Regions from separate parts of the Autumnicola psychrophila genome, predicted to be linked through region 1. Evidence: riboswitches for the same ligand, from Rfam matches in the RefSeq annotation. Region 1 holds a riboswitch; the other holds the start of a gene.
The links. Region 1 has a riboswitch for thiamine pyrophosphate ahead of RM541_RS13655 (class I SAM-dependent methyltransferase). Riboswitches for the same ligand answer to the same signal wherever they lie in the genome.

Region 1 (15,224 bases):
ATGGAGAAGTAATAGTTATGGCTCCAGATGTGGAACAGTCTTCTATGGGGCAGGCGATTACTTCTGGAAAACCTATTACCTACAAGAAATCACCTATTCACTTTGAAGGAATAGAAGCTTATCGTGTAAGCGGCACACCTGCCGATTGTGTGGCACTTGGCACCCACTTATTTGACAATATCGACCTGGTACTTTCCGGTGTTAACATAGGCGCAAATTTGGGAAATTCTGCATGGCATTCAGGTACGTTATCTGCGGCAAGGCAAGCAGTTCTGTTTGGTATCAGGGGAATAGCATTAAGTGTTTCAGTAGGAGAGGAGGAAACAGATTTTGAAGCACTGGAGCCTTTCGTTTCTGATGCGCTTAAAGAAGTTGTTTACGAAAAGGAACGTGAACTGTTAAACATTAATTTTCCACGATCTCCTGAAGGAGAAATTATTTGGACAAATCAGTCGGTTCGGCAATATGATGGTAAAGTGGTTGCAAACAAAGATCCCATGGGAAGACAGCATTACTGGTTTACTGTAGTACAAATCGAAAATGTTGAAGAAGGTACAGATCGATGGGCGGTAAGGCATGGTAAGACCAGTATCACTCCCATGATACTTGATCTTACAGATCATAATCATTTAAATGAAAGAAAGCAGAATAAGTAATCACATTTTTCTGAAGATAAATTTATTCAGTCTTGTAACGTTCGTGATAACAAATGCTTCGGGAGAAAAACTGAAGTTTTTGCGTGACCTTACAGGTCGAAAATTGCCATTTTAAGGGTCTCATCATTTTTTTAAGTTTAGAACCATTAATATCTATCCCGGATTTTGGTTGTGAAACAGCGGCTATACCGCAACTGCAAAAAATCTGTTGTAATCTGTATATAGCTCAAAATTTCCGATGCAAATCTGAATATATGTAGCTATAAACGATTGCTGTGGAAGATAATTTCTATATTTGTGTTTGTGAGAATAGCAGCATTAATATTATCTTTTTATTTTCTGGGCCTTAACTTTTTAAGTTGTGCAGATGAAGCTGAGCTTTCTTCTTCAGATGCTGAATTTTCTACTGAAAAACTTGCAGAAAGTGAAAATCCGAAGGAACCTTCAGAAGATTTGTGCCCTCCTTTTTGTCATTGTCATTGCTGCCATGTTCATGTTGTGAACTTACAATCCACAGAATTCGTAATTGTCGACTTCCAAATATCCACTCTTATTTCTACTAAATTGGAAGCTTCGGAAAAAGATTTTTCGAGTTCCCTTCTTCAGCCACCCCGTGTTTAATTCAGTTGTAGGATACGTATGTCCTGTCGCGAATGATCTTCTTTGATTATTCATTTTGAATTTACTGAATTAAATAATTACCAGATGTTAGACAAAATAATTGATTTTTCAATCAATAATAAATTTATAATTGGTCTGCTTACGCTTGTCCTTATTGGCACAGGAATATGGAGCATGACCAGCGTACCCATAGATGCGCAGCCGGATATTACCAATAACCAGGTACAGGTAATTTCCCAGGCTCCAAATTTGGGTACCGAAGATATTGAACAGTTCGTCACCTATCCCGTGGAAGTTGCCATGAGTAATCTTCCCGGAGTTCTAGAAATAAGATCTGTGTCCAGATTTGGTCTTTCTGTAGTGACCATTGTTTTTGAAGACGATATGGACACATACTTGCCAAGACAATTAGTAGGTGAGAAACTCCGTGCGGTTGAGGAAGAGATCCCTGAAGGTTTTGGATCTACTTTTATGGGGCCTATTTCTACAGGTTTAGGTGAAATTTATCAATACACACTAGAGGTAGACGAGCAGTACAAAGAAGAATATAGCCTTACGGAACTCCGCACGATTCAGGACTGGATCGTACGGCGGCAAATGGCGATGGTTCCCGGAGTGGTCGAAGTGAACGGAGTTGGCGGTCGTATTAAACAATACGAGGTAGCTGTTGATCCCGAGGAACTAAGGGCGATCGGACTGAGCATTTCAGATATTTTCACTGCACTTGAAAATAACAATCAAAACACCGGAGGCGCCTATATAGAACGTAACCACCAGGCAAATTTCATTCGTGGAGAAGGATTGGCGAGAAGCGTGGCAGACATAGAAAACATCGTGGTAAAAAACTCCGGAGGAGTGCCTGTAACAATTAAGGACCTAGCAACAGTGCAAACCGGAAGTGCTGTGAGTTATGGTGCTCTTACAAAAAATGGACAGGGGGAAGCAGTAGGCGGAATGATAATGATGCTTAAAGGAGCTAATTCTGACGAAGTTATTGAAAATGTAAAAACCAGGATAGACCAAATACAGAAATCCCTGCCTGTTGGCGTGTCAATAAAGCCTTTTCTTGACAGGAGTGAGCTAATTGCGGAAACCACAGGAACCATTACAGAAAACCTCATGATTGGTGGTCTTATTGTAATTTTTGTACTGGTTTTATTCCTGGGGAACTGGAGAGGCGGCTTGATCGTAGCATCTACAATTCCGTTATCCCTGTTGTTTGCTTTTATTCTAATGAATGTTTTTGATGTTTGGGCAAATTTAATGAGCCTGGGCGCTATTGATTTTGGGATAATTGTAGACGGTGCCGTTATTATTGTAGAAAGTACGGTGTTTTTGATCTATCAAAGGATTAGGAATAAAGAGAAGCTATCTCAGGAGGAAAAGGATGAAATTGCTTCGGGTTCTGCAAAGAAGATGATGAATTCAGCATTTTTCGGTCAGTTGATCATACTTATTGTTTTCCTGCCAATCCTGGCGCTGGAAGGAATAGAAGGAAAAATGTTCAAGCCTATGGCACTTACATTTATTTTTGCGATGCTGGGAGCAATGATTCTTTGCCTTACGTATGTTCCCATGATTTCGGCGTTGTTCCTTAAAGCTCCTAAGACAGAAAGAAAATCCTGGGGCGACAAATTTGTTCTTTGGCTGGAAAATAAATATGAACCTCTTCTCAAAAAATCTTTAAGCAGAGCAAAGGTTGTTTTAGGTGCTGGAATAGCTCTTTTTGCGCTTGCTGTATTTCTCTTTATAAGAATGGGAGGAGAATTTGTGCCACAGCTGGATGAGGGTGATATTGCTTTTCATATCATAATGAAACCCGGTAGCTCTTTAACTGAAGGAACAGAAACAGCGACTAAGATAGAAAACCTTCTGCTAAGTGAATATCCTGAAATTGAGCAGATTGTTAGTAGATTCGGAGTTTCTGATGTTCCGACAGATCCTATGCCCATGGATATGGCGGATTGTTTTATAATTCTTAAGCCCCGCTCAGAATGGGTTTCCGCTGAAACAAAAGACGAGCTGATAAATAAAATAAAGGAAACTTTAAATATTATTCCCGGAGTAAGCTATGAATTTACCCAGCCTGTAGAGATGCGATTTAATGAATTACTTACGGGCGTTCGGGAAGATGTTGCTATAAAATTATATGGTGAAGATCTTGAAATTCTTGCAGATAAAGCTGAAGAAATGGGAGGTATTATTTCTACAATAAGTGGAGTTGCAGATATGAAGGTAGAAGCAACTGCAGGACTTCCTCAAATCACTGTAAACTATAACAGAAATAAAGTTGCACAATATGGCTTACAAATAGATAACCTGAACTCTCTCGTGCAGTCCGCTTTCGCCGGAGGAAAAGCCGGGGTTATTTTTGAAGGAGAGCGAAGATTCGACCTGGTGGTAAGATTGGATGAAGCGCACAGGACAAATATCGATAACCTTCGAAACCTGTATGTCGCATTACCTTCAGGAAATCAAATTCCGCTTAGGGAGATAGCAGATGTAAACTATCAGCCTGGGCCAATGCAAATAAGCAGGGACAACACAAACAGAAGAATTAATGTGGGGGTAAACATCAGGAATCGTGATGTGAAATCTGTAGTAGAGGATATTCAGACAAAGCTAGATTCTGAATTTGATCTGCCAGCGGGGTATTATATCCGCTACGGTGGTGCTTTTGAGAACCTGGAGCGGGCAAGTAGCCGACTACAGGCGGTAGTGCCAATTGCACTGTTGCTGATCTTCATTTTAATTTATTTCGCTTTAAAATCTTTTAAACAGACTACCATGATTTATGTCGCTATTCCGTTGGCGGCTATCGGCGGGGTTTATGCACTGTGGTTGCGGGATATGCCTTTTAGCATTTCTGCCGGAGTTGGGTTTATTGTCTTATTTGGAGTAGCTGTACTTAACGGACTTGTATTAATCAGCGGACTCAATGAATTAAAAGAAGAAGGAGTCACCAACCTAACAGAGCGTATAAGTCGTGGTACCCGCAGAAGAATCCTGCCAATCCTGCTCACCGCGCTTACAGATGTTCTGGGATTTTTACCAATGGCCATATCTTCATCGGCAGGAGCCGAAGTGCAACGGCCGTTGGCAACGGTGGTAATTGGCGGATTAATTACTTCTACTTTTCTAACACTGTTTATTCTGCCGATCCTTTATAAAATGGTAGAAGAACGTTCGACCGGAAGAAACTTTGTTGGGAAACCCATGATTGCCATTATAGTTTTGGCTGTTGTATGTCTTGTTCCTGAAATTATGAACGCGCAGGAAAGGGAAAATTTTTCCGTCGTAACAATGGCTGAAGCAGAAGAGCTTGCGATTAATAATTTTCCGTTATTAAAGAACAGGAAACTGGAGATTGAACAGCAGGAAGTTTTAAGAAAGTCGGCCTGGGATTTTGGGACTACACAGGTATTTACTGGTGGAGAAGAAATTACGAACGACCGTGGAGTTTATACCACGGTGGGCATCCAGCAACAGGGGATTGACGTTTTAGGCATTGCACCAAAACTTCGTTTGCAAAAGGAGCGGATCGCCCTGGCAGAAAAAGCCTTTACCTTATCTGAGTTACAGGTATCACTGGAGGTGAAATCTGCCTGGATAAATACGTTTGTGGCAAGAAAGAAGTACGCACTATTTTCAGAACTTGATTCTATTTATCGACGCTTTGAAAATGCTGTGTCTGTTCGTTATAAGGTAGAGGCCATTTCCCGTTTGGAAATGCTTACTGCAAAAAGTGAAGTTAGTGAAATCGTCATTCAAAAACAGCAGGCATATAGCGACTATGCTATCGCCCTCGAAAGGTTGAATCTGTGGTTGGGACAGGATCAGTTTTATACAGTTCCGGAGGAAATGGATTCTGAGTTTGTTTCTGAAGAAGAGCTCATATCAGAAAACCTTCAGGAGCATCCAAGATTGGAAATTTCCCGGAAAAATTTAGAGGTTGCAGAAGCAGCCCATGGAGCCGCCAGAGCAGTTTTACTTCCGAAGTTAAACCTTCAATATGGATTTCAGGAAATAAACGGTAATAGTGGATTTTACAGTTATCAGGCGGGACTATCTATTCCGTTTCTTTCGGGAGAAACTTATGGAAATGCACAGTCTGCGAAAATTGAAACGGAAATAGCAGCGCGCGCCGTAGCATTTGAAAAACAACAACTACAAGCAGATTTCACACAGGCACTTAAAAATTATCAAACCTGGCAGGCTTCCTGGCTTTATTACAGGGATGAAGCTTTACCATTAACTAGCGAGCAGCAGGAAGGTGCCCTGCTCGCCTTTAATGAAGGATCAATATCTTATTTGGCATTTATCGATATTCTCGAACAGGTTGTACAGGTGGAATTAAACGCTTTGGATTCCCTTCAGCAATACATGAGAGCATCTGCAACCCTTCAATTTTACTTAAACGATTAATAGTTATTAATATGAAAATAAAATCAATAAATAGTACCTTAATTTTGGCTCTTTTTGCTTTTACGATTTGCTTTTCGTGCAAAGATTCCGCAGATAAAAGTGAAGAAGTACATACTGAAGAACATTCTGAAGAAGAAGAGGGAGGTCATGCCGAAATGGAGGAGGCAATGCTTTCGCAAGCTCAGTTTGCAGCACTGGAGATGGATATTGACACGTTACAAAACCGCAATATGGCCGGTTTTGTGGAAGCTAACGGCCAGCTGGAAGTACCCCCGCAAAACGAAGCTTCGGTTACTACAGTAATTGGCGCGAACGTGGTCGACATCAGGATTATTGAAGGGGAAGAGGTGCAAAAAGGCCAAATTCTGGCTTACATTTCCCATCCCGATATCATAAAGATGCAAACAGATTTTCTGAATGCTTCAAATGAACTGAAATTTCAGGAAAAGGAGTTTGAAAGGCAACAGAAATTATACGAAGCCGGAGTAGGTTCAGGAGAAACTTTTCAACGAGCAGAAGCCCAATTTCAGAATGCAAAAGGCAGAGTACAGGGATTACAATCTCAGTTGAGACTGTTGAATTTAAATTCTGCTAATTTAGGAGAGGGAAACATTAATCAGCGAATTCCCGTTTTAAGTCCAATTTCAGGTACGGTGCAGGAAATTAACGTGAAAACCGGTCAATTTGTGGAAGCTCAAAAAGCGATGTTTGAAATCGTAAATACCAAAGATGTCCATGCAGATCTTATGGTTTTCGAACGGGATATTGCTAAAGTAAAAGTGGGTCAAAAAGTTGTGCTTACTCTGGAATCGCTAGAGGGAATGGAGCTTGATGCTGAAATTATCTCCATTAGCCAGTCCTTTGATCGGGAAAGAAAAGCTGTTCACGTACACGCTGAAATTAACAACAGACCTGAGAGTCTAATTCCGGGGATGTACGTTCGTGGAAGGATTTTAACAGAGGAATCATCAACTATTGCACTCCCTGAAGATGCTATTGGTAGGGATGGTGATAAGTTATATGCTTTTAAGGCAGAAAGAGAAGGTGAGGCGTGGAGCTTTCAACCTGTGCAAGTTACTTCCAGTTCTAGTAGTGGAGGCTGGGTTGCCGTGAATTTCCTCTCTCCTGTGGTGCCAGGTACAAAATTCGCATTTAACAATGCTTATTATTTAATGGCTGAAATGCAAAAAGGAGAAGGTGGCCACAGCCACTAAAGAACTTATAATAATCCTGCATTATGAAAGATAAGGAAAGGCAAAAGAACTTAAAAAAAGGAAGAAATATCCAGACCTTTAATATTATCTATGATAGTACCGAGGTTGTTGTTTCTTTAATCGCTGGCTTTTCTTCAGGAAGTTCTGCACTAATAGGTTGGGGATTGGACAGTGTTGTGGAAGTTATTTCCGGCAGTACGCTTTGGTGGCGTCTCAATGGAGAACTTAAGGACATAAGTGAGGAAAAGGTAAAGAAGAGAGAAAGATTAACTCTTTTTGTTATAGCTTCTTCCTTTCTGATAATTAGTATGTTTATAACATACGATTCTGTTACAAAATTAATTAATAGAGAAACCCCGGAGTGGACCACTCTGGGGCTGATTATCCTGCTGGTTTCCCTGGTTATAAACCCTCTCCTGATTTACTATAAGTATAAATACGGAAAGAAACTGAACAGCCAGGAGTTAATTGCAGATTCTAAAGATACTTTTGTTTGCCTGTACCAAACCATAGCAGTGCTGGGTGGATTATTGGCAGTGCACTTTCTTAACTGGTGGTGGGCCGATCCTGTCGCTGCACTTTTAATCGTGCCGTATGCTCTTAAAGAAGGCTGGGAAGCCTATAGTAATGGTAAAAAGGTTAAAACAGAATAAATTTAAAATTCCTTAAGTCTGGTGCCTAATTTGCCAATTATCGATCTGAAGTTTTAATTATTTTGAAGCTTACTCAATTTCCTTCACTTCATTATCAGGCAGGAGTCGGAAGTTCTCTATTTTCTTTCCTTTAAGGTGAGACTGATATTTTTCCAGAACCGGTTGTTCAAGCTTGAATTCCCTGTATTCATCAGGATTCATTATAGGAATTCCCTTTACCATGGGATAAATTCTGTTGCAGTTTTTGCACGTGAGGAAACCTTCAAGAATGTTTTCTTCAACATCTTTAGTGATTACTGTAAGTTTTAAATCCTTTTTGTCGAAAGGACAGCATAATTTATTAATCGTTGCTATTCTCATTTTTTATTCGCTTTAATTCTGATAAATATTCTCTGGTTGCCTGTTTCGGATTTTCGGAACTCATGATTCCCGAAACCACTGCAACACCTTCAAATTCTATACTCTCTAATTCTTTAATATTTTGATGCTGAATTCCTCCCGCAAGAAAAATGGGCATCGAGGTAATCTCTCTTGCTTTTCTGATGGTGTCAAACGAAACTAGTTCACAACTATTACTGGTTTGAGACGGAAAAATGGAACAAAATGAAACATAATCGAGCTTTTTCTCATCAGCCCAGGAAATTACTGAGAGATCATTGGTACAGGTTATTCCAAACATACAATCTGAACTTAAATCATTCTTTATGTATTCAAAATCTTCCGGAATAGCATCAAAATGTACTCCATCTGCATATGTAGATTGCATCAGGTGCCAATTGTTGTTCAAAAAAACCGGTACATTTCTGGAATGACACATATCACATATTCTGTTTACCAGTTTCACCCTGTCTCCAGAAGAAGAAAAGTTATCCCAGATTTGGACAATGGCTATTTCTTCTTCCAGTATCGTCTTCAATTTTGCAAATAATTCTTCGTTGTTCATGGAAGGATCCAGAACAAGATAAAGTCCACCTCGTAATTTGGCAATTTTCGTCATTTCCAGCCTGCATTAAATGCTTCAAAAAATGCTTTCCAGTATGGATCTTCAGAGGGGTAGGGGAGATCATAATTAACTCCATCCTCCATCAGCTTGATTCCTTCTTTTATATCCGTAATTTCCCCCGCAACTGTGCAGTCAATATCTTCCTTTTTTAGCCTTGCTATGACATTTTGTTCGCTTCCTTTTTTACAGGTGATAATCATGGAGCCTGCACCAATACTATAACGGGGATCAATGTGAAACAAGTCACAGATTTGTTTCTGTACGTCGCCTATAGGTAGCAATTCATTATAAATTTGAGCTCCATTACCAGATGCTTTGGCAAGTTCATAAATAGCTCCTAAAACACCTCCCTCGGTCACGTCATGCATTGCGGTGACATCCGTATGTTTTTTTTCTGTTCCGGCAGCCGTTAAAGCATCTTTAAGTGATGACGTTTGATAAAAATTTCTGCAGGCTTCTTCATGTACCTCTTTGCCAAGTTTATTTTTTATAATTTCCGGAAAACTCATTCCCAGAATGGAAGTAGAGGAGAGGGCACATTGTTTTGTCACCAGGATGACATCCTTCAGTTTTGCATTACTGGAAACCAGAATATCTTGTTTGGGAGCTATTGTAGAAAAAGTACCTCCTCCTGATATTGTGGAATTTTGACCCTCGACAAAACCAGTATGTCCGCCGGTAATGGCAACGCCTATATCCTTACAAAACCTGTGAATATACTCCCAGTAAATTTTAAAATCTTCTCTGGAAAAACTTGCAGGTAAATTCAGCACCATCTGGCCATACATTGGTGCAAATCCCGTTGTTGCCATGTCATTCGCCATTAAGTGTACAGATAACCAGGCAGATTCTTCCAGACCAAGTGAAGGGATTAACGAAAGCGGATCGCTGGTTGATGCCAAAGCGAGACCGTTTGGGAGATCCACAACTGATACATCTACACCAAATGCTGATCCAACGCTTACTTCTTTTCTTGAGCTTCCACAATTATTGAAAATAATCTTTTCAAAGGTTTCGTTCTGAATTTTTCCCAGTTCCTTACTCATTAGTCTACATCTTTAAATTGTACATAGAGGCCAAAGAAGTCTCCATAAGGAATTCCCCATTGTTGTACAGGAAACCATTTGGGCAGGCCGGTACAAGACCATTCTATAGTATATTCGCGGCCTTTTAATGCTTCATGAATTATTGCAGTTAACTTTGCCGGAGTATAAAAAGTTGCGGTAAGATAAAAAGGATTTTTACCGAAAATCTCCTGAATCCTTCTCCGGACGACCTTAGGAGAATTTCTATTCATCATTCCCATGGCTATACCGTATTTTCCGACTCTTGCCGCTTCCCGGATTACTTTTACGGGATCTTTATAATATTCGAAGGTGGTTATAAAAGCCAGCGAGTCAAAAGTATTATCCTTAAAAGGCATGTGATGAGAATCGGCCATAACCAGGTCTCCGTCAAATAAATTCACTGCCTGAGAAAGCATTAGCGGAGAAATATCCCCTCCGGTGGCCTCAATTCCTATTTCTTTCCACCATCTTGTAAAGCGGGTAGTTCCGCATCCAAATTCAAGTAAGGTTTCTACACGCGTATCTTTGGAAACAAGCTGTTCCATTACTTTCTTTTGCCAGACTTCAGCACGCTTATATCTTCCTTCATACCATTGCTCATAAGTATCGGTATGTTCACGGTTAAAAAACCATTCGGGTCTTTCCTGCCAATTCTGATGTGTTTTGGGAAGCAGTTGGAAGTTACTTTTCTCTATCTCCATTTTAATTTATTTAAATAAAAACTCCATTCTATGACTGGATAACCAGATAGAATGGAGTTTAAAATGGAAATATTTTAAAGCTGCATCCCTACGTTGGCATTATCCATATCAGGTAGCGGGTGTTATCTCAGCCTTTACAGGCACCCCGTGCAATAATTCCAAAGTTAATATTTATCTTTTGGAAATTCTTTTTTATTCCGGAGAGTTTTTTAAAAATGTGTTGACATTCCCTTTCCTTAATTTGAAGTTTTAAATGACCTTCAAGAAGTAATTTTGTGCCAGTGAAATAATTTTCCTATTTTCTTAATAGAGAATTTTTATAAGAAGCTATTTTGTAACTTAAAGATTATAATTTAAAGAATCATGTTATGTCTACAAGAAGAGATTTTATATATAAAACAATGCTTACTTCGGCTGCGACTGTGGCTGCACCTTCTACAGTTCTTGCTGCCAGATCGGGAATTACTTCCCCGTTAATAGATAAAAACAAATTGCGCGAAAAATTTAAACCAAAAATTAACTTCGGAATGGGTGGAGTAGGAGCCGGTAATGGTTTTCACGTTAATTCTGATGAAGAAATACGAAATACCATGGAAGCTGCATGGAATAACGGGGTAAGGCATTTTGATACCTCTCCCTGGTATGGCCTGGGAATTAGCGAAAGAAGAATGGGGAGCTTTCTCTTCAATAAACCCAGAGAAGAGTACATTTTGTCGAGTAAAATTGGACGAATCCTAAAACCTGCTCCAGGCTTTGATAAAAATCCCGGAATATGGAAAGGAAAGATGAATTTTGATTACGAGTACGACTATTCAGCTGAAGGAACACGGAAGTCGGTCGAGGATAGCCTGCACCGCATGGGAGTTTCATCGCTGGATATTGTCTATATTCATGACTTGTCTCCCGATAATGGCGACATGAAAGAAGATTGGGTAAAATACTTTGAAGTAGCCCGAAAAGGAGCGATGCCAGAACTTACTAAAATGAGGGAAGAAGGTCTTATTAAAGGTTGGGGTTTTGGTGTAAACACTATAGAACCTATTTTGAAAGCTATAGAGGTGAGCGATCCAGACATATTCCTCTCAGCGACCCAATATTCACTTATGAAGCATAAAGATGCTTTGAATAAGTTATTTCCGGTGTGTGAAAAAGAAGATATATCGCTAGTAATAGGTGCACCTTTAAATGCAGGTTTCCTTGCCGGCAAAGATCGCTACAACTATGGTAAAGGAATACCGGATGGTTTTCTAGAGAAGAGGGAGAAAATGACAACTATCGCACAAAATCATGGTGTGGATTTACGAAGTGCAGCTTTACAATTTTCTGCAGCACCTAAGGTTGTTGCTTCTGTAATTCCCGGGGCAAGTAAACCTTATCAATCCTCTGCCAACGCAAAATCGATGAGTGAGACTATTCCGGCAGACTTCTGGAAAGAATTAAAATCTGAAAACTTAATCGCCCAAAATGCACCGGAGCCAAAGACCGTATAGGCTTGATGTAAAAAAAAGGTGTAGACCAATAATTGTCAATTATCCGCATCTGTATGTTAGCAGACATCATAATTTATGTAACCTATGAGATTTTATTTTTAAACTCCAGGTCAAAATTTGCCAATTATCGAAGTTCGTCTAAAAACCGGATGATTTCATTGTTGAAAGAATATGTCTCTCTCTTTAAAAGAAGTCTGGAATTAAAATTTATCTTCATTTAAAGGATTTTTTATAAATGGCATTCCTTACTTTCTTCAGGATTTAGATGAAAATGAGATGTCTACAATAGCGCTAAAATAGAAACCTCTTCACTCATAATTTAAATGTAATGAGTGAAGAGGTTTCTTCTTTCCTCATAACAAAAGCATCCGTTATTACTTTAAGCCATTGCCGATAACTGGCAAATTTTGATGCTGACATTCTACTTGAGTTTATTTTCTTCAGTAAATTATAAAAGATTAAAGGTGGCCTTTGATCTGCCATAGATAAACTGAACAATATCATATTTCTTCATTTACCGAACGTAAAAATTAAAACCGATTTTATCTGAGATTGGGAGGTCTTCAAAAATGGCAATTATCGATACTCATTGTACCGAGGAACTATTTTTAAGTTAAAATTGTTTTGTTTCGTAAAATTACCATAAGAAGAAGAGGAAAAACTGACTAAAGTCATCTGCGGGAATATTTTAATTGTAGTCATTTCGAATTTAACGAGATGTGATTTTCAGCAAATTTTTTAAGAATTATAAAAGAGGAGGATCCTTCAGTTTGTTGCTTCAGTTCCTCCTGATAATAAACTTTTTCTTTTCATTCTTTTTCCTCTACAGATATTGGAATCATTCTAGAAATATCTCTCTTTTTTGCGCCAATAAATCCCTTGTTAGCTGATAATTATCATACTTCCATCTTCTTTAACTCAGTACTTTTAATAGAAATTATTAGAGGAACGATTAGCGGTAAAAAATTACAATAAATATCTATTTATAATTCTTAATTCTATTGTCATGGAAACCAAAAAAAATCCAAAAGTAGATCTTGACAGGGGAAGCGTAATTTTCTTTCAAATAGGGTTAATACTGATATTATCATCCACTTACTTTGCTATGGAATGGAAGTCCTATGAAAAGGAAGGTTTTGATAATATAAGGATAGAAGTTACACAAGAACTTCAGGAGGATATTCCTATAACCCAGATGAGCTCACCACCGCCACCACCACCTCCTCCGCCACCGGCAATTCCTGAAGTCATTACCATAATAGAGGATGAGCTGGATATAGAGGAGGATTTAATAACATCGACAGAAAGCAGCCAGGAAGACAAATTATTAAAAGTTGTTCAGGTCGTCGAAATTGATGAAGGCGAGGTAGAAGAGGTTGTTGAACAGGTACCTTTTGTACTGGTTGAACAGGTGCCCACTTATCCCGGATGTGAAGATGAAAAAGATAATGAGGCAAAGAAAATATGTTTAACAAAAAAAATAGATGATTTTATTCAACACAATTTTAATTCCTCTATTGGTGCAGAATTAGGCTTAAGTGGGATAAACAGAATTATTGTGATCTTCAAAATTGATGAGGTTGGTGATATTGTGGACATAAGATCAAGAGGGCCCCATAGGAGACTGGAAGATGAAGCCGAACGGGTAATTAAGTTACTGCCAAAAATGACTCCCGGCAGGCAACGGAATAAACCTGTTAAAGTGCAATACTCTTTGCCTATTGTTTTTGATATACGTGAGAAAGTATAGTGAATTATATGATTCCAAACTCAATCGTTTTCGGTATATTTATCTGAATATCAATATGCTAAAGACTGATAACTGTCATATTTTCTCCCTCAATTGAATGCTAAATTTATATCGAATTAAAGAAGCTTTTTATAAACTTTAAAACTAACCTGTCATGAAAAATGTGCTCATTCCCTTCAACTTCTCCAGAGCCTCCATAAATGCCCTGGATTATGCAATTGAATTTACAACCAAAGAACCCTCCATTTCCCTGTATCTTCTTTATATATACGAAGATGATATCAACCAGGAAGAAATTCAGAATAAACTGGCAAAAGTAATTTCAAAATACAGAGATCCTCTGGTTGCGAAAATAAAAACGATAGTACGTAAAGGGAAGTTAATTCCAAGCGTCTTGAATCTTCAGGAAGAATTGGGAATAGACCTGGTGCTAATGGGCACAAAAGGAGCTGAAATTGGTGAAGTTGGTATCGCAACAAGAACTTCTAAATTTGTAAAGGAAGCTAACCTGCCAGTTCTGGTCATTCCAGAAAAAGCCAGAAATTTTCAGTTAAAAAAAATTATTCTTACCCTGGGAAGAGAGAAAATAGCAGATAAAGACGCTCTATATACTTTGCTGGACGTTTCCCGAAGGTTTGGGGCGGAAGTTCATATTCTTACTATTAATAAAGATAAAACCTCGATAGGCTATTCTGAAGAGGATGAAAGCAATGAAAATACATTACAGTATTTTCTGGAAATGTTCTACTCTCATCGATCCTTTCTTGAGAATGAAGATATTGAAAAAGGGATAATGGAGTACCTGGATACGCATGAGGCAGATATGCTGGCGATAATGCCAAATACTCACCTGGAAAACGGTAATGCTTCCGAAGGAGAATTAACAAGGATTTTGACATTACACACCCAGACTCCATTGTTAGTACTTGATTAATAACCGGCAATTTAAGAAATGTATATTCTGCTAATTATACTAATTATCACCCTGGGATTATTTGTGTGGGACAAGTATCCGCCTGATGTTGTTGCTTTAATGTCTATGTTAGCCCTTTTCCTTACCGGAATTCTCGACCTCACAGAGACTCTTAGTGGATTTAGTAATCCTACTGTAATAATGATTGCCGCTCTTTTTATTATTGGTGAAGGACTTTCCCGAACCGGATGGACCGCTCTTGCCGGACAAAAATTTGTAGCCATGGCAGCTAAAAGTAATAACAAGCTATTAATTCTTATCACACTGGGCTCGGGAGTTCTTTCCGGATTTGTAAGTAACACCGGAGCTGTGGCGGCCCTAATGCCTATGACAGTGTCTGCTGCCTGGAATGCAGGAACATTACCTTCAAAGTTACTCATCCCGATGGCTTACGGATCTAATACAGGAGGTTTGCTCACTTTAACCGGTACTCCTCCCAACATCGTTGTGAGTAACACCTTAATAGAAAATGGTTTTAAAGGCTTTTCCTTTTTTGAATTCAGTCTTATTGGTGTGCCTCTGTTAATTGTGACTTTACTTTATTTCAGGTTTTTTGGCCATAAACTTTTACCTAGCAGGGAAACCTCTGCAAAGCCAGTTAATATCGATTCTGAAATGCATAAGTGGATTGAGCATTTCAGTATTGGAAATAATTTGTATCGTCTAAGGAT
Region 2 (15,224 bases), on a different contig from region 1:
TAAAAATAGAGCCAAATATCAAAGGCCTGCCTGCAAGTACGGCGGCATCATTCGCCAGGTATTTGGTGGTAAAATTATCACTTCCTTCTACAATAATATCGTAGCCGGAAAATAAATCGAGTGCATTTTTTGCCGATAATCTTTTCTTATAAGTTACTATTTCTATTGAAGAATTCATCTCCTGAAGCCGGTTTTTGGCAACGATAACTTTTGGCTCTCCTACATTTTTTTCTGAGAAAAGAATCTGCCTCTGTAGATTCGAAACATCTACAACATCATCATCTATAATTCCGATTTTCCCGACTCCGGCGGCAGTAAGATATTGCAAAGCCGGACAGCCAAGTCCGCCGGCGCCTATCACCAAAACCTTTGCCTGCTTTAGTTTTAGTTGTCCTGCTTCGCCAATCTCTTCCAGAAGTATGTGCCGCAGGTAACGCTGCTTTTCTTTTTCTGTCACCATGTTACCAGCTTTTCTCCCAGTCTTTCCAGATAGGTTCTATCCCGGTTTCCTGAAGCATTTTTGCGATAATCTCTGTACTTCTTTCATCGGAAATCTCAAATTGCTCCAAAGATTGTGGATCTACGACATAGCCGCCGGGATTTGTTTTTGATTCCGCACTCATCGAGGTAATTCCCAGGTGAACGATATTATTTCTGAAAATCACATTTTCGCGGGTAGAAATAGACAATTCCACCTCTTCATCCAGTAATCTGTATGCACAAATAACCTGAAGCAAATCTGGATCTGTCATTTCCACTTTAGGTTCTAGCCCGCCGCTAAAAGGCCGCAATCGCGGAAAAGAAATGGAATATCTTGTTTTCCAGTAGGTCTTTTGCAGGTATTTAAGATGTAAAGCAGTGAAAAAGCTATCCGCTCTCCAGTCTTCAAGCCCGAACAGCGCACCAATTCCAATCTTATGGATTCCTGCTCTTCCCAGCCGGTCTGCGGTTTCCAGCCGATAATCAAAATTCGATTTCTTCCCTTTTGGGTGATGGATTTTATATGTTTCGCGGTGATACGTTTCCTGGTAAACGAGTGTGGCATAAAGTCCGTTTTCAATCAATTTTTCATACTCATCCTGATCCAGTGGCTGAATTTCAATGGAAATATTGGAGAAATAAGGTCTCAATAGTTTAACCGCATTACACATATAATCTACGCCCACGGTTTTATTGGCCTCACCTGTTACCAGTAGAATATGATCGTATCCTTTTGACTTTAAAAATTCGGCTTCCTTTATTATTTCAGCATCGCTTAAGGTTTTCCTCGGAATTTTATTCGTCATACTAAACCCGCAATAGGTACAAATATTCTGGCATTCATTGCTGAGGTACATGGGAGCGTACATTTGCATTGTATTACCAAAACGCTTTTTAGTAATCGTCTTGCTCTGTTGCGCCATTTCTTCCAGGAAAGGACGTGCGGCAGGAGATATGAGGGCTTTGAAGTCTTCAAGGTTTCTATTGCTGGTCTGCAGCGCGGCACGTACATCGGCTTCAGTCTTGGAAAAAATGCTTTGCAGCACCTCATCCCAGGAATAGTTGCTTAAAGTATCTTTGAAACTAATCATAAAGGAATTGTGTTAAGGGACTACTAGCTTCGGCTTGTTGTCTTTGTGGTGCAAGTTTCGCATTGTAGGCCATTCTTCCGGCCTGTACAGCGAGTTTAAAGGCTTTTGCTATTTCCACCGGATTAGGGGAAACGGCAATTGCCGTATTTACCAGCACGGCATCGGCGCCTATTTCCATCGCCTGGGCAGCGTGGGATGGGCTTCCGATTCCCGCATCTACGATAACCGGCACATTGCTCTGTTCAATAATGATCTCCAGGAAATCCTGTGTTTTTAAGCCTTTATTGCTACCAATTGGTGCTCCCAACGGCATCACGCACTGCGCTCCCACCTCTTCAAGTCTTTTGCACAAAACCGGATCGGCATGGATGTATGGCATTACCACAAAACCCAGCTTTACCAGTTCTTCACAGGCTTTTAAAGTCTCTACAGGGTCTGGAAGTAAATATTTTGGATCTGGATGAATTTCCACTTTCACCCAGTTTGTTTCCAGGGCTTCCCTTGCCATTTGAGCAGCAAATACAGCTTCTTTGGCATTCCGAACACCCGAGGTGTTAGGGAGAAGGTTAATGTTGGGATCATTTAAGGCGGCGATCATTTGATTGTCATCATTCCCCGGTTCTACTCTTTTTAATGCCACGGTAACAAGTTCACTTTCTGAAGCCAAAACCGCCTGCTGCATAACTTCTGAAGAACTGAATTTTCCTGTTCCCGTAAACAAGCGGGAAGAAAAAGTTTTGTCTGCTATTTTTAATGGATCTGTTTTGCTCATAATTGTTTTTCTGAAAATTGATAGTGTATTTCTCGAAAGATCATTTCAGGCTGCGGATGGGTGGTGAGCCATCCGGAAATAGCCACGCCGTGTACTCCGCTTTCTGCCAAAGCGGGAAGATCTTCCGGAGTGATCCCGCCAATGGCAATTACGGGTATAAATTTTCCGTTAGCACGAAGACTGCTTAGCAGCTTCCGGTAACCTTGTGCTCCCAAAATTGGGCTGAGTTTTGCCTTGGTTGTAGTAAAGCGGAAGGGACCAAGGCCAATATAATCTACCTCTTTTTCGCAAAGACCTTCGCAGTCTTCCAGTGTGTTTGCTGTTCCGCCAATAATTTTTTTTGGTCCTAATAGCTTTCTTGTTTCCAGCGGACAACTGTCCTCCTTTCCCAGATGAACACCGTCGGCATTAACTGATTTTGCCACTTCAGGAAAGTCGTTAATTATCAATTTAACCTGAAATTCATTGCAGATTTTCTTTGCTGCTTTTGCTGTTTCCTGGACCGTCTCAAAAGGTTCGTTTTTAAGGCGCAACTGAACCCAATCTACTCCTGCGGCACATACATTCTGTATGTTCTCCAGGTGTTCTTCAGGAGTTTCTCCCTGTGATATATAATGTAAGTGTGAAATCATGTGTTGTGGTATCCTAATAATGATTGATTTGATGCTAATAATTTTTCGACGTAATCTTTTGCTTTTCGTGCAGCTTTTGGTAGGGAATTGCCCAGCGCTAAATGTGCTGCAAGAGCTGAGGATAAAACGCATCCGCTGCCGTGCTTTTCCGAACAATCGGTTCTGCCGGGGTTAAAGCTGATACACGTTCCATCTATGGTAAACAATTCATCCAGGCCGATATTTGCCATTCTGTGGCCTCCTTTTAAATATAGGTTTGTTTTACTGCTTATTTTCCTAATCGTCTCTTCCATAGTTAATTCGGAATAAAAAATCTGCATTTCATCATAGTTCGGAGTGACAAGGAATATTTTGTCCAGAATTGAGTCGAGATCCTGCTGAAATTCCTGAGGATCCTGAAATGAAAATCCGCTACTGGATTTTAAAACCGGATCCCAAATAATCCTGATGCTACTGTTCTTCTCAAACAGTCTGTCAATCAGATTATTTAAAACCTGAAGGTTCTCTATAATTCCGATTTTCACCACCTCTACCGGAAAGCTTTCCAGTAAAAGTTCCAGTTGCTGAAGGATAATGGCTTCAGCAGTCCAGTGGCAGGATTCGAATTTTTCATCATTCTGAATGGTATTCGCAGTGTTCACCGCCAGTCCGTAGCCCCCCAAATTTTCAAAGGTTTTAATATCAGCCAGTAAACCTGCCCCACCTGAAGGATCAAATCCCGCAATGCTTAAAACAAAAGCTCTGTTATTGGTAGACATTTTTGTATTCATTATAGATTTCAGTAAATGCCTGATTCTTGTTTTCCGCGAGCCATACAGCTCCCAGTACTGCTACTCCGGCATATCCCATTTCTTTTGCCTTCGAAATTTTATCTGCTTCAACTCCGCCCAAAGCGATCACTTTAAATGGCAAATTTCCCACATTAAAAGCCTTCCCGCTATATCCTTTTTTTGATACAGAAGTAAAAACCGGACTTAAAAAAACATAATCAAATAATGAAGCTTCAGATTTCAAATTTTCCGCCTCATGAAAAGAGGAACTCACCGTAAAACCCTTCATTTGAAATTGCTCAACATATTCCGGTAAATACTCTTTTTTGCTTCGGAAGCTTTCCTTTAGATGAATTCCTTTTACCGGAAAAACTTCAGCTAAATGAAGATGCTGATGCAGCACCATTTTTTGAAGTTGTTTTTCTTCAAAATCTGACAACCATAGCTTCAGTTCTTCTTCGGTCATTTTTGGTTTACGAACATGTAAAAGGGGCAGCCCATTCTTAAAAAAATGAATGAGCTGTTCTCTTTCAGCAGCCATATTTTCTTCCGAAGTGAAAAGAATCAGCATCTCATTTCGGATTACAGGTAAACTTCGCTTCCTTTTGCTTTAAATTCTTCCGATTTTTTCTTCATCCCTTCCTCGATCGCCTCGTGCGTGTCCATTCCGTTTTCTTCAGCAAAATTCCGTACGTCCTGGGTAATTTTCATAGAACAGAAATTGGGTCCGCACATCGAACAGAAGTGGGCTACTTTGGCATTTTCAGAAGGTAAAGTCTCATCGTGGTAAGACCTCGCAGTATCGGGATCAAGCGCCAGGTTAAATTGATCTTCCCACCGGAATTCGAATCGGGCTTTACTCAGAGCATCATCCCTGTGTTGTGCGCCGGGATGACCTTTCGCTAAATCTGCAGCGTGGGCAGCGATCTTATAGGTGATCACGCCTTCTTTTACGTCGTCCCTGTTTGGTAATCCCAAATGCTCTTTTGGCGTCACATAACATAACATTGCGCAACCAAACCAACCAATCATTGCCGCGCCAATCCCACTGGTGATGTGGTCGTAACCGGGAGCGATATCTGTGGTCAACGGTCCAAGCGTGTAAAAAGGCGCTTCTCCACAAACCTCTAGTTGCTTATCCATATTTTCCTTGATCATGTGCATTGGGATGTGCCCGGGACCTTCGATGATACACTGTACGTCGTGCTTCCAGGCGATTTTGGTAAGCTCGCCTAAAGTTTCGAGTTCTGCGAACTGGGCGTAGTCATTGGCATCTGCAATACTTCCGGGACGCAGACCATCTCCAAGGGAGAAAGAAACATCATAAGCTTTCATGATCTCGCAGATTTCCTCAAAGTGCGTGTACAGGAAGCTTTCTTTGTGATGCGCCAGACACCATTTTGCCATAATCGAACCTCCACGGGAAACCAGTCCTGTTACCCTTTTCGCGGTGTGCGGAACATACGCTAACCGTACTCCGGCGTGAATGGTGAAATAATCCACTCCCTGCTCTGCCTGCTCTATAAGCGTATCGCGGAAAATTTCCCAGGTAAGATCTTCGGCTTTTCCGTTTACTTTTTCCAGCGCCTGGTAAATAGGCACGGTCCCTATGGGTACCGGAGAATTTCTAAGGATCCATTCCCGGGTTTCGTGAATATTTTTTCCGGTGGAAAGGTCCATGATCGTATCTGCTCCCCAACGGCACGCCCAGACAGCTTTTTCCACTTCTTCTTCAATTGAAGAGGTTACTGCGGAATTCCCAATATTGGCATTGATCTTCACCAGGAAGTTTCGGCCAATGATCATAGGCTCATTTTCGGGATGGTTAATGTTGGAAGGAATAATGGCTCTTCCGCGGGCGACCTCATCCCTTACAAATTCCGGAGTAATTACTTTGGGAATACTGGCTCCAAAGCCGTTTCCGGGATGTTGTTCAGAGATTTGTTTGATCTCTTCCAGTTTCTGATTTTCACGAATTGCAATGTATTCCATTTCTGGTGTGATAATGCCTTTCCGGGCGTAGTGCATTTGGGTTACATTCTGCCCCGGCTTTGCCTTAAGCGGCTTCCGGTTTCTTTTAAACCGCAGTTCATCCAGTTTCTCATTTTCCTCCCTTTCGCGCCCGTAAGCTGAAGAAAGCCCGGAGAGTTGCTCTACATCTTCGCGGGCGGCAATCCAGCTGTTACGGATAGGCTGTAAACCCTTGCGCACATCTATTTCTACCGATGGATCTGTGTACGGTCCGCTGGTATCGTAGACCAAAACAGGGTCGTTCTTCTCTACTTTTCCGTTGAATTTATCGACCGTGTCATCGAGGGATATTTTTCGCATCGGGACTTTAATATCCGGATGAATTTTTCCGCTAACATAAATCTTTTCGGAGTTGGGAAAAGGTGCGCGGCTAATGGTTTGCTGCTTTGGAGTCTGGTCCTGTTTCATAATTACTTCTCTTTTGTGTTGGTTAATCTGCTTCTGGAAATTCTTCAGAAGTAAAATTTCAACCGCCCTGTGTAGCTCTGATAATGAGTACATTTTCACCTTCGGCTAATTCACGTTTGGTCCAGTCGCTTTTAGAAATAATCTGATTGTTGACAGCCACAGCAATTCCTTTTTCAGAAATAGCAAGTTGCGTCAGGAGATCCTGAAGACTGGAAGATGAATTAAAGGTATGGGCGGTGTTGTTTACGTTTACAGTTATCATTTTGTTGATATTTAATAGCTGTAAACTGCAGGGGAAATCCCTAAAGAAAAAGTAAATACAAGCCGAAATTCCTCCAAAACGGAATTATGGCATAAAAATATGTAAATAACACTTTTCCCTTCGCGGGTATTAACCGGATCAGGTTCAAAGGGTTTTATCTCAGCCAATTGCTACCAATCAGCACCCCTAAAGTTTACGTTTTCAAATGTAACGGAATTTTTTATTGGTAAGCAAATGTCTTTCAATTTCTTTTTTTAAAATCTGTATAAAAAATACTTTTTAAAAGAAGAAAAATAGTTGGGCTGGCAGGAAAAAAGCGCCCGGAAGAGCAGAAAATCTATGCATAAACCAGACTTCTACTCTGCCAAAAGCAGGTTATCAAAACGCAACAAATTCTCTGTTCCTTTTTTCCGTAGGTAGCTGCTTATAATCTGGTGGGTATGAAATGTGGATTCCTGAAGTTTAAGAAAGGGCTCGTAATCTTCAAAATTCTGAATTTGAACGTCTGCGTCCACAAATCCGTAGCCGTGATAGCGGCCTTCTTTAACAAGAACAAAAGCCTGCTCATCTTTATGTCTCCCCTCTTCCTTAATTACATATGTTTCCTTTTCATTTTTAAGAGAAGTAATGGCAGTTTCAACTTTTGCATTATAGTCTTCAACAAATTCAGATCCATCACAAACGCCCTCACAATTCTTTATACGGTAGTGAGAACATTGGCTTACATTGGATTGAAGCGTGCAATATTTGGGACATAGATTAAAAGTCTCACAAAGCTTTTCCAGCATTTCCTGGGCCAGGGCACGATTATAAAAAGTGGCTGCAGAATCCTGAATTTGCTTCGTTCTTCCTATCGCAAGCTGAATAATTCCCCGCTGATTTCTATAATTAATGATTTGGTAAGTATATGTGGGACGCTTTTGTGCACGGTTAAACTTCGGATATTTTTTCCTGATATAATCAGATTCCAGAAGCAGCGCCAGCAGTTCGTTTCCGGTAGTTTCAAAATCTATATAAGAGGTTTCCTGCCCAAGCTGATATTCTTTTGTTTTCTTGTCATAAAAATGTGACCAAACCCGTTTTTTAATATTTTTTGCTTTTCCGGCGTAGATAATCGCATGATTTTTATCCTTAAACAGGTAAATACCAGGAGTCTCCGGCAGCTCATCAATTTGCTCTGCAGAAATGTGCGGAGGTAAAGTGGCGTGCTTGGAATGCGGATGTAAAAAAGAAGACAACACCTCTCCGCCTTCATCCAGATCAAGTAACCTTTGAAACAAAATCACAGTGGCGTCAGTATCCCCTTCAGCTCTGTGCCTGTTAGTAAGCGGAATATTAATCGAACTGCACAATTTGCCCAGGCTGTAGGAAAAAAGTCCGGGGATGAGTTTTCGGGATAAGCGCACGGTACATAGTTTCTTTCTGGAATAGTTTCTGCCGAGCGCCTTAAATTCATTCCGAAGAACATTATAATCAAAATTCACATTATGAGCCACAAAAACAGCATCGCGCGTAAATTCTTCAATTTCATCTGCTACTTCATGGAACTTTGGCGCATCCTCCAGCAGTTCGTTATCAATACCCGTGAGCGAAGTAATATAATTTGGAATAAGCTTTTCAGGATTAATAAGTGTGGTGTATTTATCCAAAATTTCTGCGCCCTGCAACAACACAATACAAATTTCGGTTAACCGGTTATCGCTTATACCACCGCCAGTGGTCTCTACATCTATTACAGCAAATTTTTTATCTTTCATCAAAACAAATATACAAAATTTAGGAATATTTCCTACACTTGGAATATTTCCAATATTTTTAAAAAAAATAGTACTACTGAAATGCCAAATTTGAAGGTAAACCCGAAAAACATAAGCTGAAATTTGCCAATTATCGACTTCTTTCTGAAATCGGTTCGAAAACTTCAGGAAAACTGAAGTATTTTTATTTATAAATCTTTCAGAAAGTAGGATTTGTTGATTTTATGGACTTCTTTGACCATTTCTAAAGAAAATGTGGCTCACAGAAGCCAGAAAAGGTCGATAATTGCCATTTTAAGGCTTCAACTTTAAGAATTTTAGGGAAGAAAAAACCTGTTATTCTTCAGTTTAAAAGACTGGGTCCAAATTTGTCAATTATCGACCTGCAGTTTCAGCAATAATAACTAAAAAATCAGAAAAAACTGAAGTTTCTCTTGTAATGCATTGCTGAATAAGGACATTACTAAAAATAAACAATTGCGGGAGCAGCTTTAATTCAGAAGTGATTAAAAGCATATTTTTCAGAAAACATTTTTAACTTTACATAAAAAGCAAAATGCAATTACACCTTTACCAGATAGACGCTTTTACAGACGAACTTTTCTCCGGAAATCCCGCCTGTGTTGTACCTTTATCTGAATGGCTGGCTGATGATTTACTGCTGAAAATAGCAAAGGAAAATGCAGTTGCAGAAACCGCTTTTTTTGTAGACAATGGTTTAAGAATTCAATTGCGATGGTTTACTCCTGAAGCTGAAATTGATCTTTGCGGCCACGCCACCCTTGCCACCGCACATGCGCTTAAGGAAATTCGTGGCTATTCCAGAAAAACCATACTTTTTGAAACAAAAAGCGGAGAACTTGAAGTGGAAACAGCAAATTCTGAATATACATTGAATTTCCCTTCCCGTAAACCTTCCACTACTCCCTTACCTTCGCTGTTGCAGGAATCGATAAACATACAGCCACAGGAGGTGTTGAAAGCGAGAGATTTTGTTCTGGTTTACAATTCTGAAGAAGATATTAAAAACCTGGAAATTGACAGGTTAAAATTTGATAAACTAGAACTCGGCTCAGGCGGAGTTATTTTTACTGCACCGGGCAAAAATTGCGATTTTGTATCCAGGTTCTTTACACCGGGTGCTTCGGTTTTTGAAGATCCAGTTACAGGATCTGCTCATTGTTCCTTAATTCCCTACTGGAGTGAAAAACTTGATAAAATAGAAATGAATGCTCACCAAATTTCTGAACGGGGAGGTAAACTCTTCTGCAAATACAATGGAGATCGTGTGGCCATTAGCGGAAATGCACGAACTTATTCCATTGGGAAATTATATACTAAATGATGATTTTACAATAGCTGGGCATAATATCTTCTTCAAACACCTCTATCCTATTCATACTCCCCGGGTTTACCATTTTCACTCCACGAAAAATTCGATATGATATTTAATACAGCAAGCTTTCTTGAAGTAAGGCATTGTTCAGGAGAAACAACATCAATAAATTTAGCTTCATCCAGTTAATTTAAAAAAAACTATAAAAATTTAATTATTGTAACTATTTAATTATTAACTTGTTATATAGCAATAATTTACTGTCCACCCCACTTCAGTAACATAATCTTTTTAGTTATGAAGTTTAATTTTAAGAAAACCCTGGGTTATGGATTTGTCACAATCGCTCTGGTTCTTACCGGGTTGTTTGCTTACATGGCTTATTTTCTTCCTAACGTGGATGCCGCTCCTTACGTAGAAATTGATAAAACTCCGGAACGTGTCCAGCGTGGAAAGTATTTAGCAAATAACGTGGCAGTATGTATGGACTGTCATTCTTCAAGAGACTGGAGCCGCTTCTCAGCTCCCCTTGCAGCTGGCACTTTAGGAAAGGGAGGTGAATATTTTGGCCCTGAAATGGGCTTTCCAGGAAAATTTTATTCAAGAAACTTAACTCCTACTAACCTCGGAGATTGGACAGATGGTGAGATCTTTAGGGCCATTACTACGGGAGTGGACAGGCACGGCAAAGCATTATTTCCCGTAATGCCGTACCGGAATTATGCAAAATTGGACAAAGAGGATGTTTATGACATCATTGCCTATTTGCGTTCCCTCCCTCCTATAGAAAATGAAATACCAAATTCCAAAGCAGATTTCCCTATGAGCCTGTTGATCAATACCATCCCTAAAAACCCGCAATCTTCACAACGACCTAATTCTTTCAACAAGATTGCATATGGTGAATATCTGGTAAATGCTGCAAGTTGTATTGAATGTCACACCCAGGTCAAGAATGGGGAACTTATATCTGAGTTGGCTTTTTCAGGAGGACGTGAGTTTAGTATGCCAAATGGAATTTTACGTTCTGCAAATATTACCCCGGACAAAAAGACCGGAATTGGAAATTGGGACGAAAATTTTTTTGTAAAACGTTTCAAGGCCTACTCCCATTCCGATAAGCTCCCAAAGGTAGGCAAAGATGAATTTAATACGCTTATGCCCTGGTCGATGTACGCTGGGATGGAGACTAAAGATTTAGAAGCCATGTATGCATTTCTTCGCACGTTAGATCCTATAGAAAGCCAAATCGTTTTATTTTCAGAAAGAAAAGCAGTTACAGGGGAATTTGTAAAATAGAATTCAGGATTCTTATTTGTACAAAGAATTTCTGAATATGTTTTTATTTTCATTTTTGGATTGAAAAGACATTAAGACTTATCTTAGTCGGCATGTTTTCTAGTCCCAATTTTCTGTACAAAAAAGTTTTTCTGGTGTGTTTAATCACCAGCCTGATTTTGATCATACCTTTTGAAGGAAAATCACAAATTTTTCCCGGTACCCAAACTGAAAATCAGGAAGCTGTCACGGCAGAATGGCCCACAGACCCTTTAGGCAGGCGAACTCCGCGGGGAACTGTGAGCGGATTTATAAACGCAGTTTCTGAAAGGGATTATTCCCTGGCCAGCGAATACCTTAACCTGGAGGAAATTCCCGGTGAACAGGAAGGTAAAAGACTTGCAGCCACTCTTCAAACATTGTTAGATCGTGGTGGAAATATTATGCCGTACTCATGGATTAGTGATGAAAATAGCGGTAAAGAAGATCAAAATTTACCATCTGAAGTAGACGAGGTGGGTACGGTTACAGTGGGGGGCGATGAAATAAAGCTGTATGTTGAAGCAACAGAAGGACCTAAAGGTGGCCCAATCTGGTTATTTGCTTCTGAAACAATGGAGACTATTGCTAAGGCTACTATTGAAGATCCACTGCTCCTGGAAAGAATTATGCCTGCTTTTCTACATGACAATCTTTGGGGAGGCGTCCCAATTGGTCAATGGATTGCAGCCCTACTCCTGGTTATCCTGTCTTATCTAATCTCCTGGAGTATTGTTTTTTCTATTAGGTTCATTATTCGATTATCCTGGAAAAAAGCACGAACAGAACCCACTTCTGATGTTATTAAAGCTTTGGCGCTACCTGTCCGGCTTTATCTTGCAGTCCTTCTTTTTGTGATTATCTCCCAGAATATAGGAATTTCAATTATTCTGAGGCAGAAGTTTAGTGGAATAACATTAATTATTGCAATACTTGCATTTTTAATTCTTCTGTGGAGTCTTGCAGAGATCATAGGCTCCTTTAGCAAACGACAGATGAGCCACCGGGGCAGTGTTTCTGGTGTTTCGGTTGTTCTTTTCCTGCAGCGGGTAGCCAAAGTAGCCATTGTCATCTTTGGGGTAATAGCCATTTTAGGATCTTTGGGGGTGGATGTCACCACAGGATTAGCTGCCCTTGGAATTGGAGGTATAGCTTTGGCCTTAGGTGCGCAAAAAACAATCGAAAATTTCGTAGGAAGCGTTACTGTTATTAGCGACCAGCCTGTGCGGGTTGGTGATTTTTGTAAAGTAGGCAATACTATAGGAACTGTGGAAAGAATAGGAATGCGCTCCACCCGAATTCGTACGCTTGCCAGAACGGTGGTGACTATCCCAAATGGACAATTTTCTTCAGAAAATATCGAAAACTATGCGCATCGTGACCAATTTTGGTTTCAAACCCTGTTGAGCTTAAGATATGAAACAACTCCGGACCAGATTAGGTATCTCCTGGTAGAATTACGTTCAGTACTTTATGCTCATCCTATGGTTTCTCCAGAACCAGCACGTGTGCGATTTGTAGAATTGGGAGCTGACTCTCTGAATATTGAAGTTTTTGCTTATATAACCGTAAAAGTTTATGATGACTTTCTCGAGGTAAGAGAAGATTTACTTTTGCAACTTATGGATGTTGTGGAACAAAGTGGTACCGGTTTTGCCTTTCCTTCTCAAACTATCTATTTTGCCAAAGATCAGGGATTATCTCAGGAAAAATCCAGAACGGCTGAAGAGAAAGTCAGGAAATGGAAAGAGAATGGCGAACTTCAAATTCCAAAATTTGATCCCGAGCATATTACCGAACTTAAAGACCAGAGTCCCTATCCTCCAGAAGGTTCTGCGACAAGAAAAAATCACGGAACAGGAAAAATTCCCGGACTTTAAGTGAATTACTGCCTAATATCTTATCGTTAATTCTTCGTTGAATATTTCTCCCCGGGTAGGGAATGAACCTTAAAAAATGTTTAATTACCTCCCTTTTCCCCGGGTCTTTCGTTAAATCTAAATCAATTAAGACTTCCTTTAAATCAATGGCTTTGCTACTTTCTATCTTGCGCAGCTAATTTTAAAATTTTTCCAGTATAAGATGAATGGTTTATAGGCCACAGATTCCCACAGGAACGAAGAAGAAAAAGAAATCGAGAATTTCCCAAGAATACCTTTGTGAAGTTTTTAATTTTATTCTAATTTCATAAAATATTAAATCTGTTTCTCATACTTCTCTAATATTTAATTTGAAAAATAAAAGTATGAAAACTGACATTCTTTTGTATGGCCTCAAATCATTCTGATTTTAGGTACTTCTGAATAAAAACAAACAGTATATTTGATGTTTTTTTATATGCTCAAAGTAATATGACTTTCTCTGAAATAGCAGCCATTTTCTTTGGTACCCTGGCGCTAGTACCAACAATTGCTTCCCTTACAACCTTTGATCAATGGTGGATTAGGGGTTTCGATTTTCCCCGGTTACAGATTAGCGTATTCATCCTGGCGGTTATTATTTACTCGCTGTTTATTTATTCCTTTGAAGATACCTGGCAGTTAATTATCACTGCCCTTTTGATACTAAGTTTCATTTATCAGGCTATTAAAATTTTTCCATACACTGTTTTTGCTAAAAAACAGGTCATGAAATCTTTACCGAATGATGAAAAAAACCTCATTTCGATCCTTGTAAGCAATGTACTTACAAGTAATAAAAAGTACAACTTATTAATTTCCCACGTTCATAATTTAGAACCGGATATTGTACTTACTCTGGAGACAGATAAAGTTTGGCAAAAAGAGCTGCAGATTTTAGAAAAGGATTACCCCCATACAGTTAAAATTCCGCAGGATAATCTCTACGGAATGCATCTCTATTCTAAACTGGAACTTGAAGATATTCAGGTGAAATATATAATTTCCAAAGAAATTCCTTCTATACATGCATGGGTAAAATTGAGGAGCGGAAAAAAAGTAAAAATTCATTGTTTACATCCTAAACCTCCGAGCCCTTCTGAAGATCCTGATTCTACAAATCGTGATGCCGAACTTTTGCTGGTTGGTAGAGAAGTGAAGGAAAACGATCAAACCACACTGGTTTTTGGTGATCTTAACGATGTAGCATGGTCAAGGACAACCCGTCTTTTCCAAAACCTTAGCGGATTATTGGATCCACGAATAGGAAGAGGTTTTTTCAATACTTTTCATACCGGTTATCCTATCTTTCGCTGGCCCCTGGACCACGTTTTTCACACTTCAGATTTTTCTTTAGTAGCTATCAAAAGACTCAAAAGCGTGGGCTCTGATCATTTCCCGATATTCATTCGGCTTAATTACGAATCCTTTGCTGAAAATATTCAGGAAAAACCTGAAAGAGCAGACGAGGAAGAACAGGAATGGGCAGATGAAAAAATTGAGAAAGCAAATCCCATGGTACGGAATCTATAATTCCTTCTAAAATTTAAGTAACATTTTTACAGTCGGTTATTTTCAGCAGAATTTTCTAAAAATTTGATACCTTTAAAAAGCTAACTTCAGCTTAAAAATGTCTGAAAAGAAAATATTTTCCTTATCCAGTCTTACTAGGTCCATTGAAAAAGTGATCAACACCCAGTGCAGTAAAGTGGTGTGGATAAAAGCAGAAATCGTTAAACTTAATCATTACCCCAAAAGTGGTCACTGCTACCCCACCCTGGTTGAAAAAAAGAACGGAAAAGTGATCGCCGAACTTCGTGGAAATATCTGGGCATCACATTTTGAAACAATTAATGCCAAGTTTAAATCTGTACTTAAGGAAGAACTTAAAAACGATATGACCGTTGTCATCCAGGGTTCTGTTACTTATCATCCAGTCCACGGAATCGCTTTAAACATCATCGATATTGATCCAGAATTTACCCTCGGCGAACTTGCCAGGGAAAAAGCGGAAACTATCGACAAACTCAAAGCAGAGAACATTTTTGCTGAAAACAAAAAAACAAGCCTTCCTGTACTGCCTAAAACTATTGCGGTAATCTCTATACAAACCAGTAAAGGTTATCAGGATTTCCTGAATGTTATTGAAAAGAATCCCTGGGGCTATCAGTTTCATCATCTTCTTTTTCCGGCCATTTTACAGGGAGAGCGGTCTATAAAGATGATTATCGATCAACTGGAAAATATAAAGAGCCATAACAAAGTGTTTGATGCCGTGGCAATTATTCGTGGCGGTGGCGGCGAAATTGGTTTAAGCTCGTTCGATAATTACCTGCTGGCAAGAAAAATAGCCACTTTTCCCCTGCCGGTTTTGACGGGAATAGGTCATGCTACCAATGAGACAGTGAGTGAACTGGTAAGCTACCAAAGCTTTATTACTCCAACTAAAATTGCAGAATTTCTGCTTCAG

Region 2: linked by a shared signal. The riboswitch ahead of thiS (sulfur carrier protein ThiS) and the one ahead of RM541_RS13655 (class I SAM-dependent methyltransferase) in region 1 are both predicted to bind thiamine pyrophosphate.

What each region holds. Positions count from the first base shown of each region.
Region 1 covers NZ_JAVRHN010000010.1:116,243-131,466, reverse strand. Annotated here, with positions in the region: gene surE (5'/3'-nucleotidase SurE) at 1-656, shown strand, start outside; gene RM541_RS13690 (DUF6660 family protein) at 960-1,277, shown strand; gene RM541_RS13685 (CusA/CzcA family heavy metal efflux RND transporter) at 1,362-5,702, shown strand; gene RM541_RS13680 (efflux RND transporter periplasmic adaptor subunit) at 5,714-6,916, shown strand; gene RM541_RS13675 (cation diffusion facilitator family transporter) at 6,940-7,569, shown strand; gene RM541_RS13670 (Trm112 family protein) at 7,639-7,929, opposite strand; gene RM541_RS13665 (thiamine phosphate synthase) at 7,910-8,566, opposite strand; gene RM541_RS13660 (AIR synthase family protein) at 8,563-9,618, opposite strand; gene RM541_RS13655 (class I SAM-dependent methyltransferase) at 9,618-10,340, opposite strand; TPP riboswitch at 10,409-10,498, opposite strand; gene RM541_RS13650 (aldo/keto reductase) at 10,709-11,830, shown strand; gene RM541_RS13645 (energy transducer TonB) at 12,837-13,580, shown strand; gene RM541_RS13640 (universal stress protein) at 13,735-14,514, shown strand; gene RM541_RS13635 (SLC13 family permease) at 14,533-15,224, shown strand, end outside.
Region 2 covers NZ_JAVRHN010000004.1:71,988-87,211, forward strand. Annotated here, with positions in the region: gene RM541_RS06170 (HesA/MoeB/ThiF family protein) at 1-460, opposite strand, end outside; gene thiH (2-iminoacetate synthase ThiH) at 462-1,571, opposite strand; gene RM541_RS06180 (thiazole synthase) at 1,564-2,343, opposite strand; gene thiE (thiamine phosphate synthase) at 2,340-2,975, opposite strand; gene RM541_RS06190 (hydroxymethylpyrimidine/phosphomethylpyrimidine kinase) at 2,972-3,745, opposite strand; gene RM541_RS06195 (thiamine phosphate synthase) at 3,720-4,316, opposite strand; gene thiC (phosphomethylpyrimidine synthase ThiC) at 4,328-6,184, opposite strand; gene thiS (sulfur carrier protein ThiS) at 6,243-6,446, opposite strand; TPP riboswitch at 6,545-6,644, opposite strand; gene RM541_RS06210 (exonuclease domain-containing protein) at 6,803-8,203, opposite strand; gene RM541_RS06215 (PhzF family phenazine biosynthesis protein) at 8,760-9,548, shown strand; gene RM541_RS06220 (c-type cytochrome) at 9,837-10,838, shown strand; gene RM541_RS06225 (mechanosensitive ion channel family protein) at 10,997-12,736, shown strand; gene RM541_RS06230 (endonuclease/exonuclease/phosphatase family protein) at 13,208-14,287, shown strand; gene xseA (exodeoxyribonuclease VII large subunit) at 14,385-15,224, shown strand, end outside.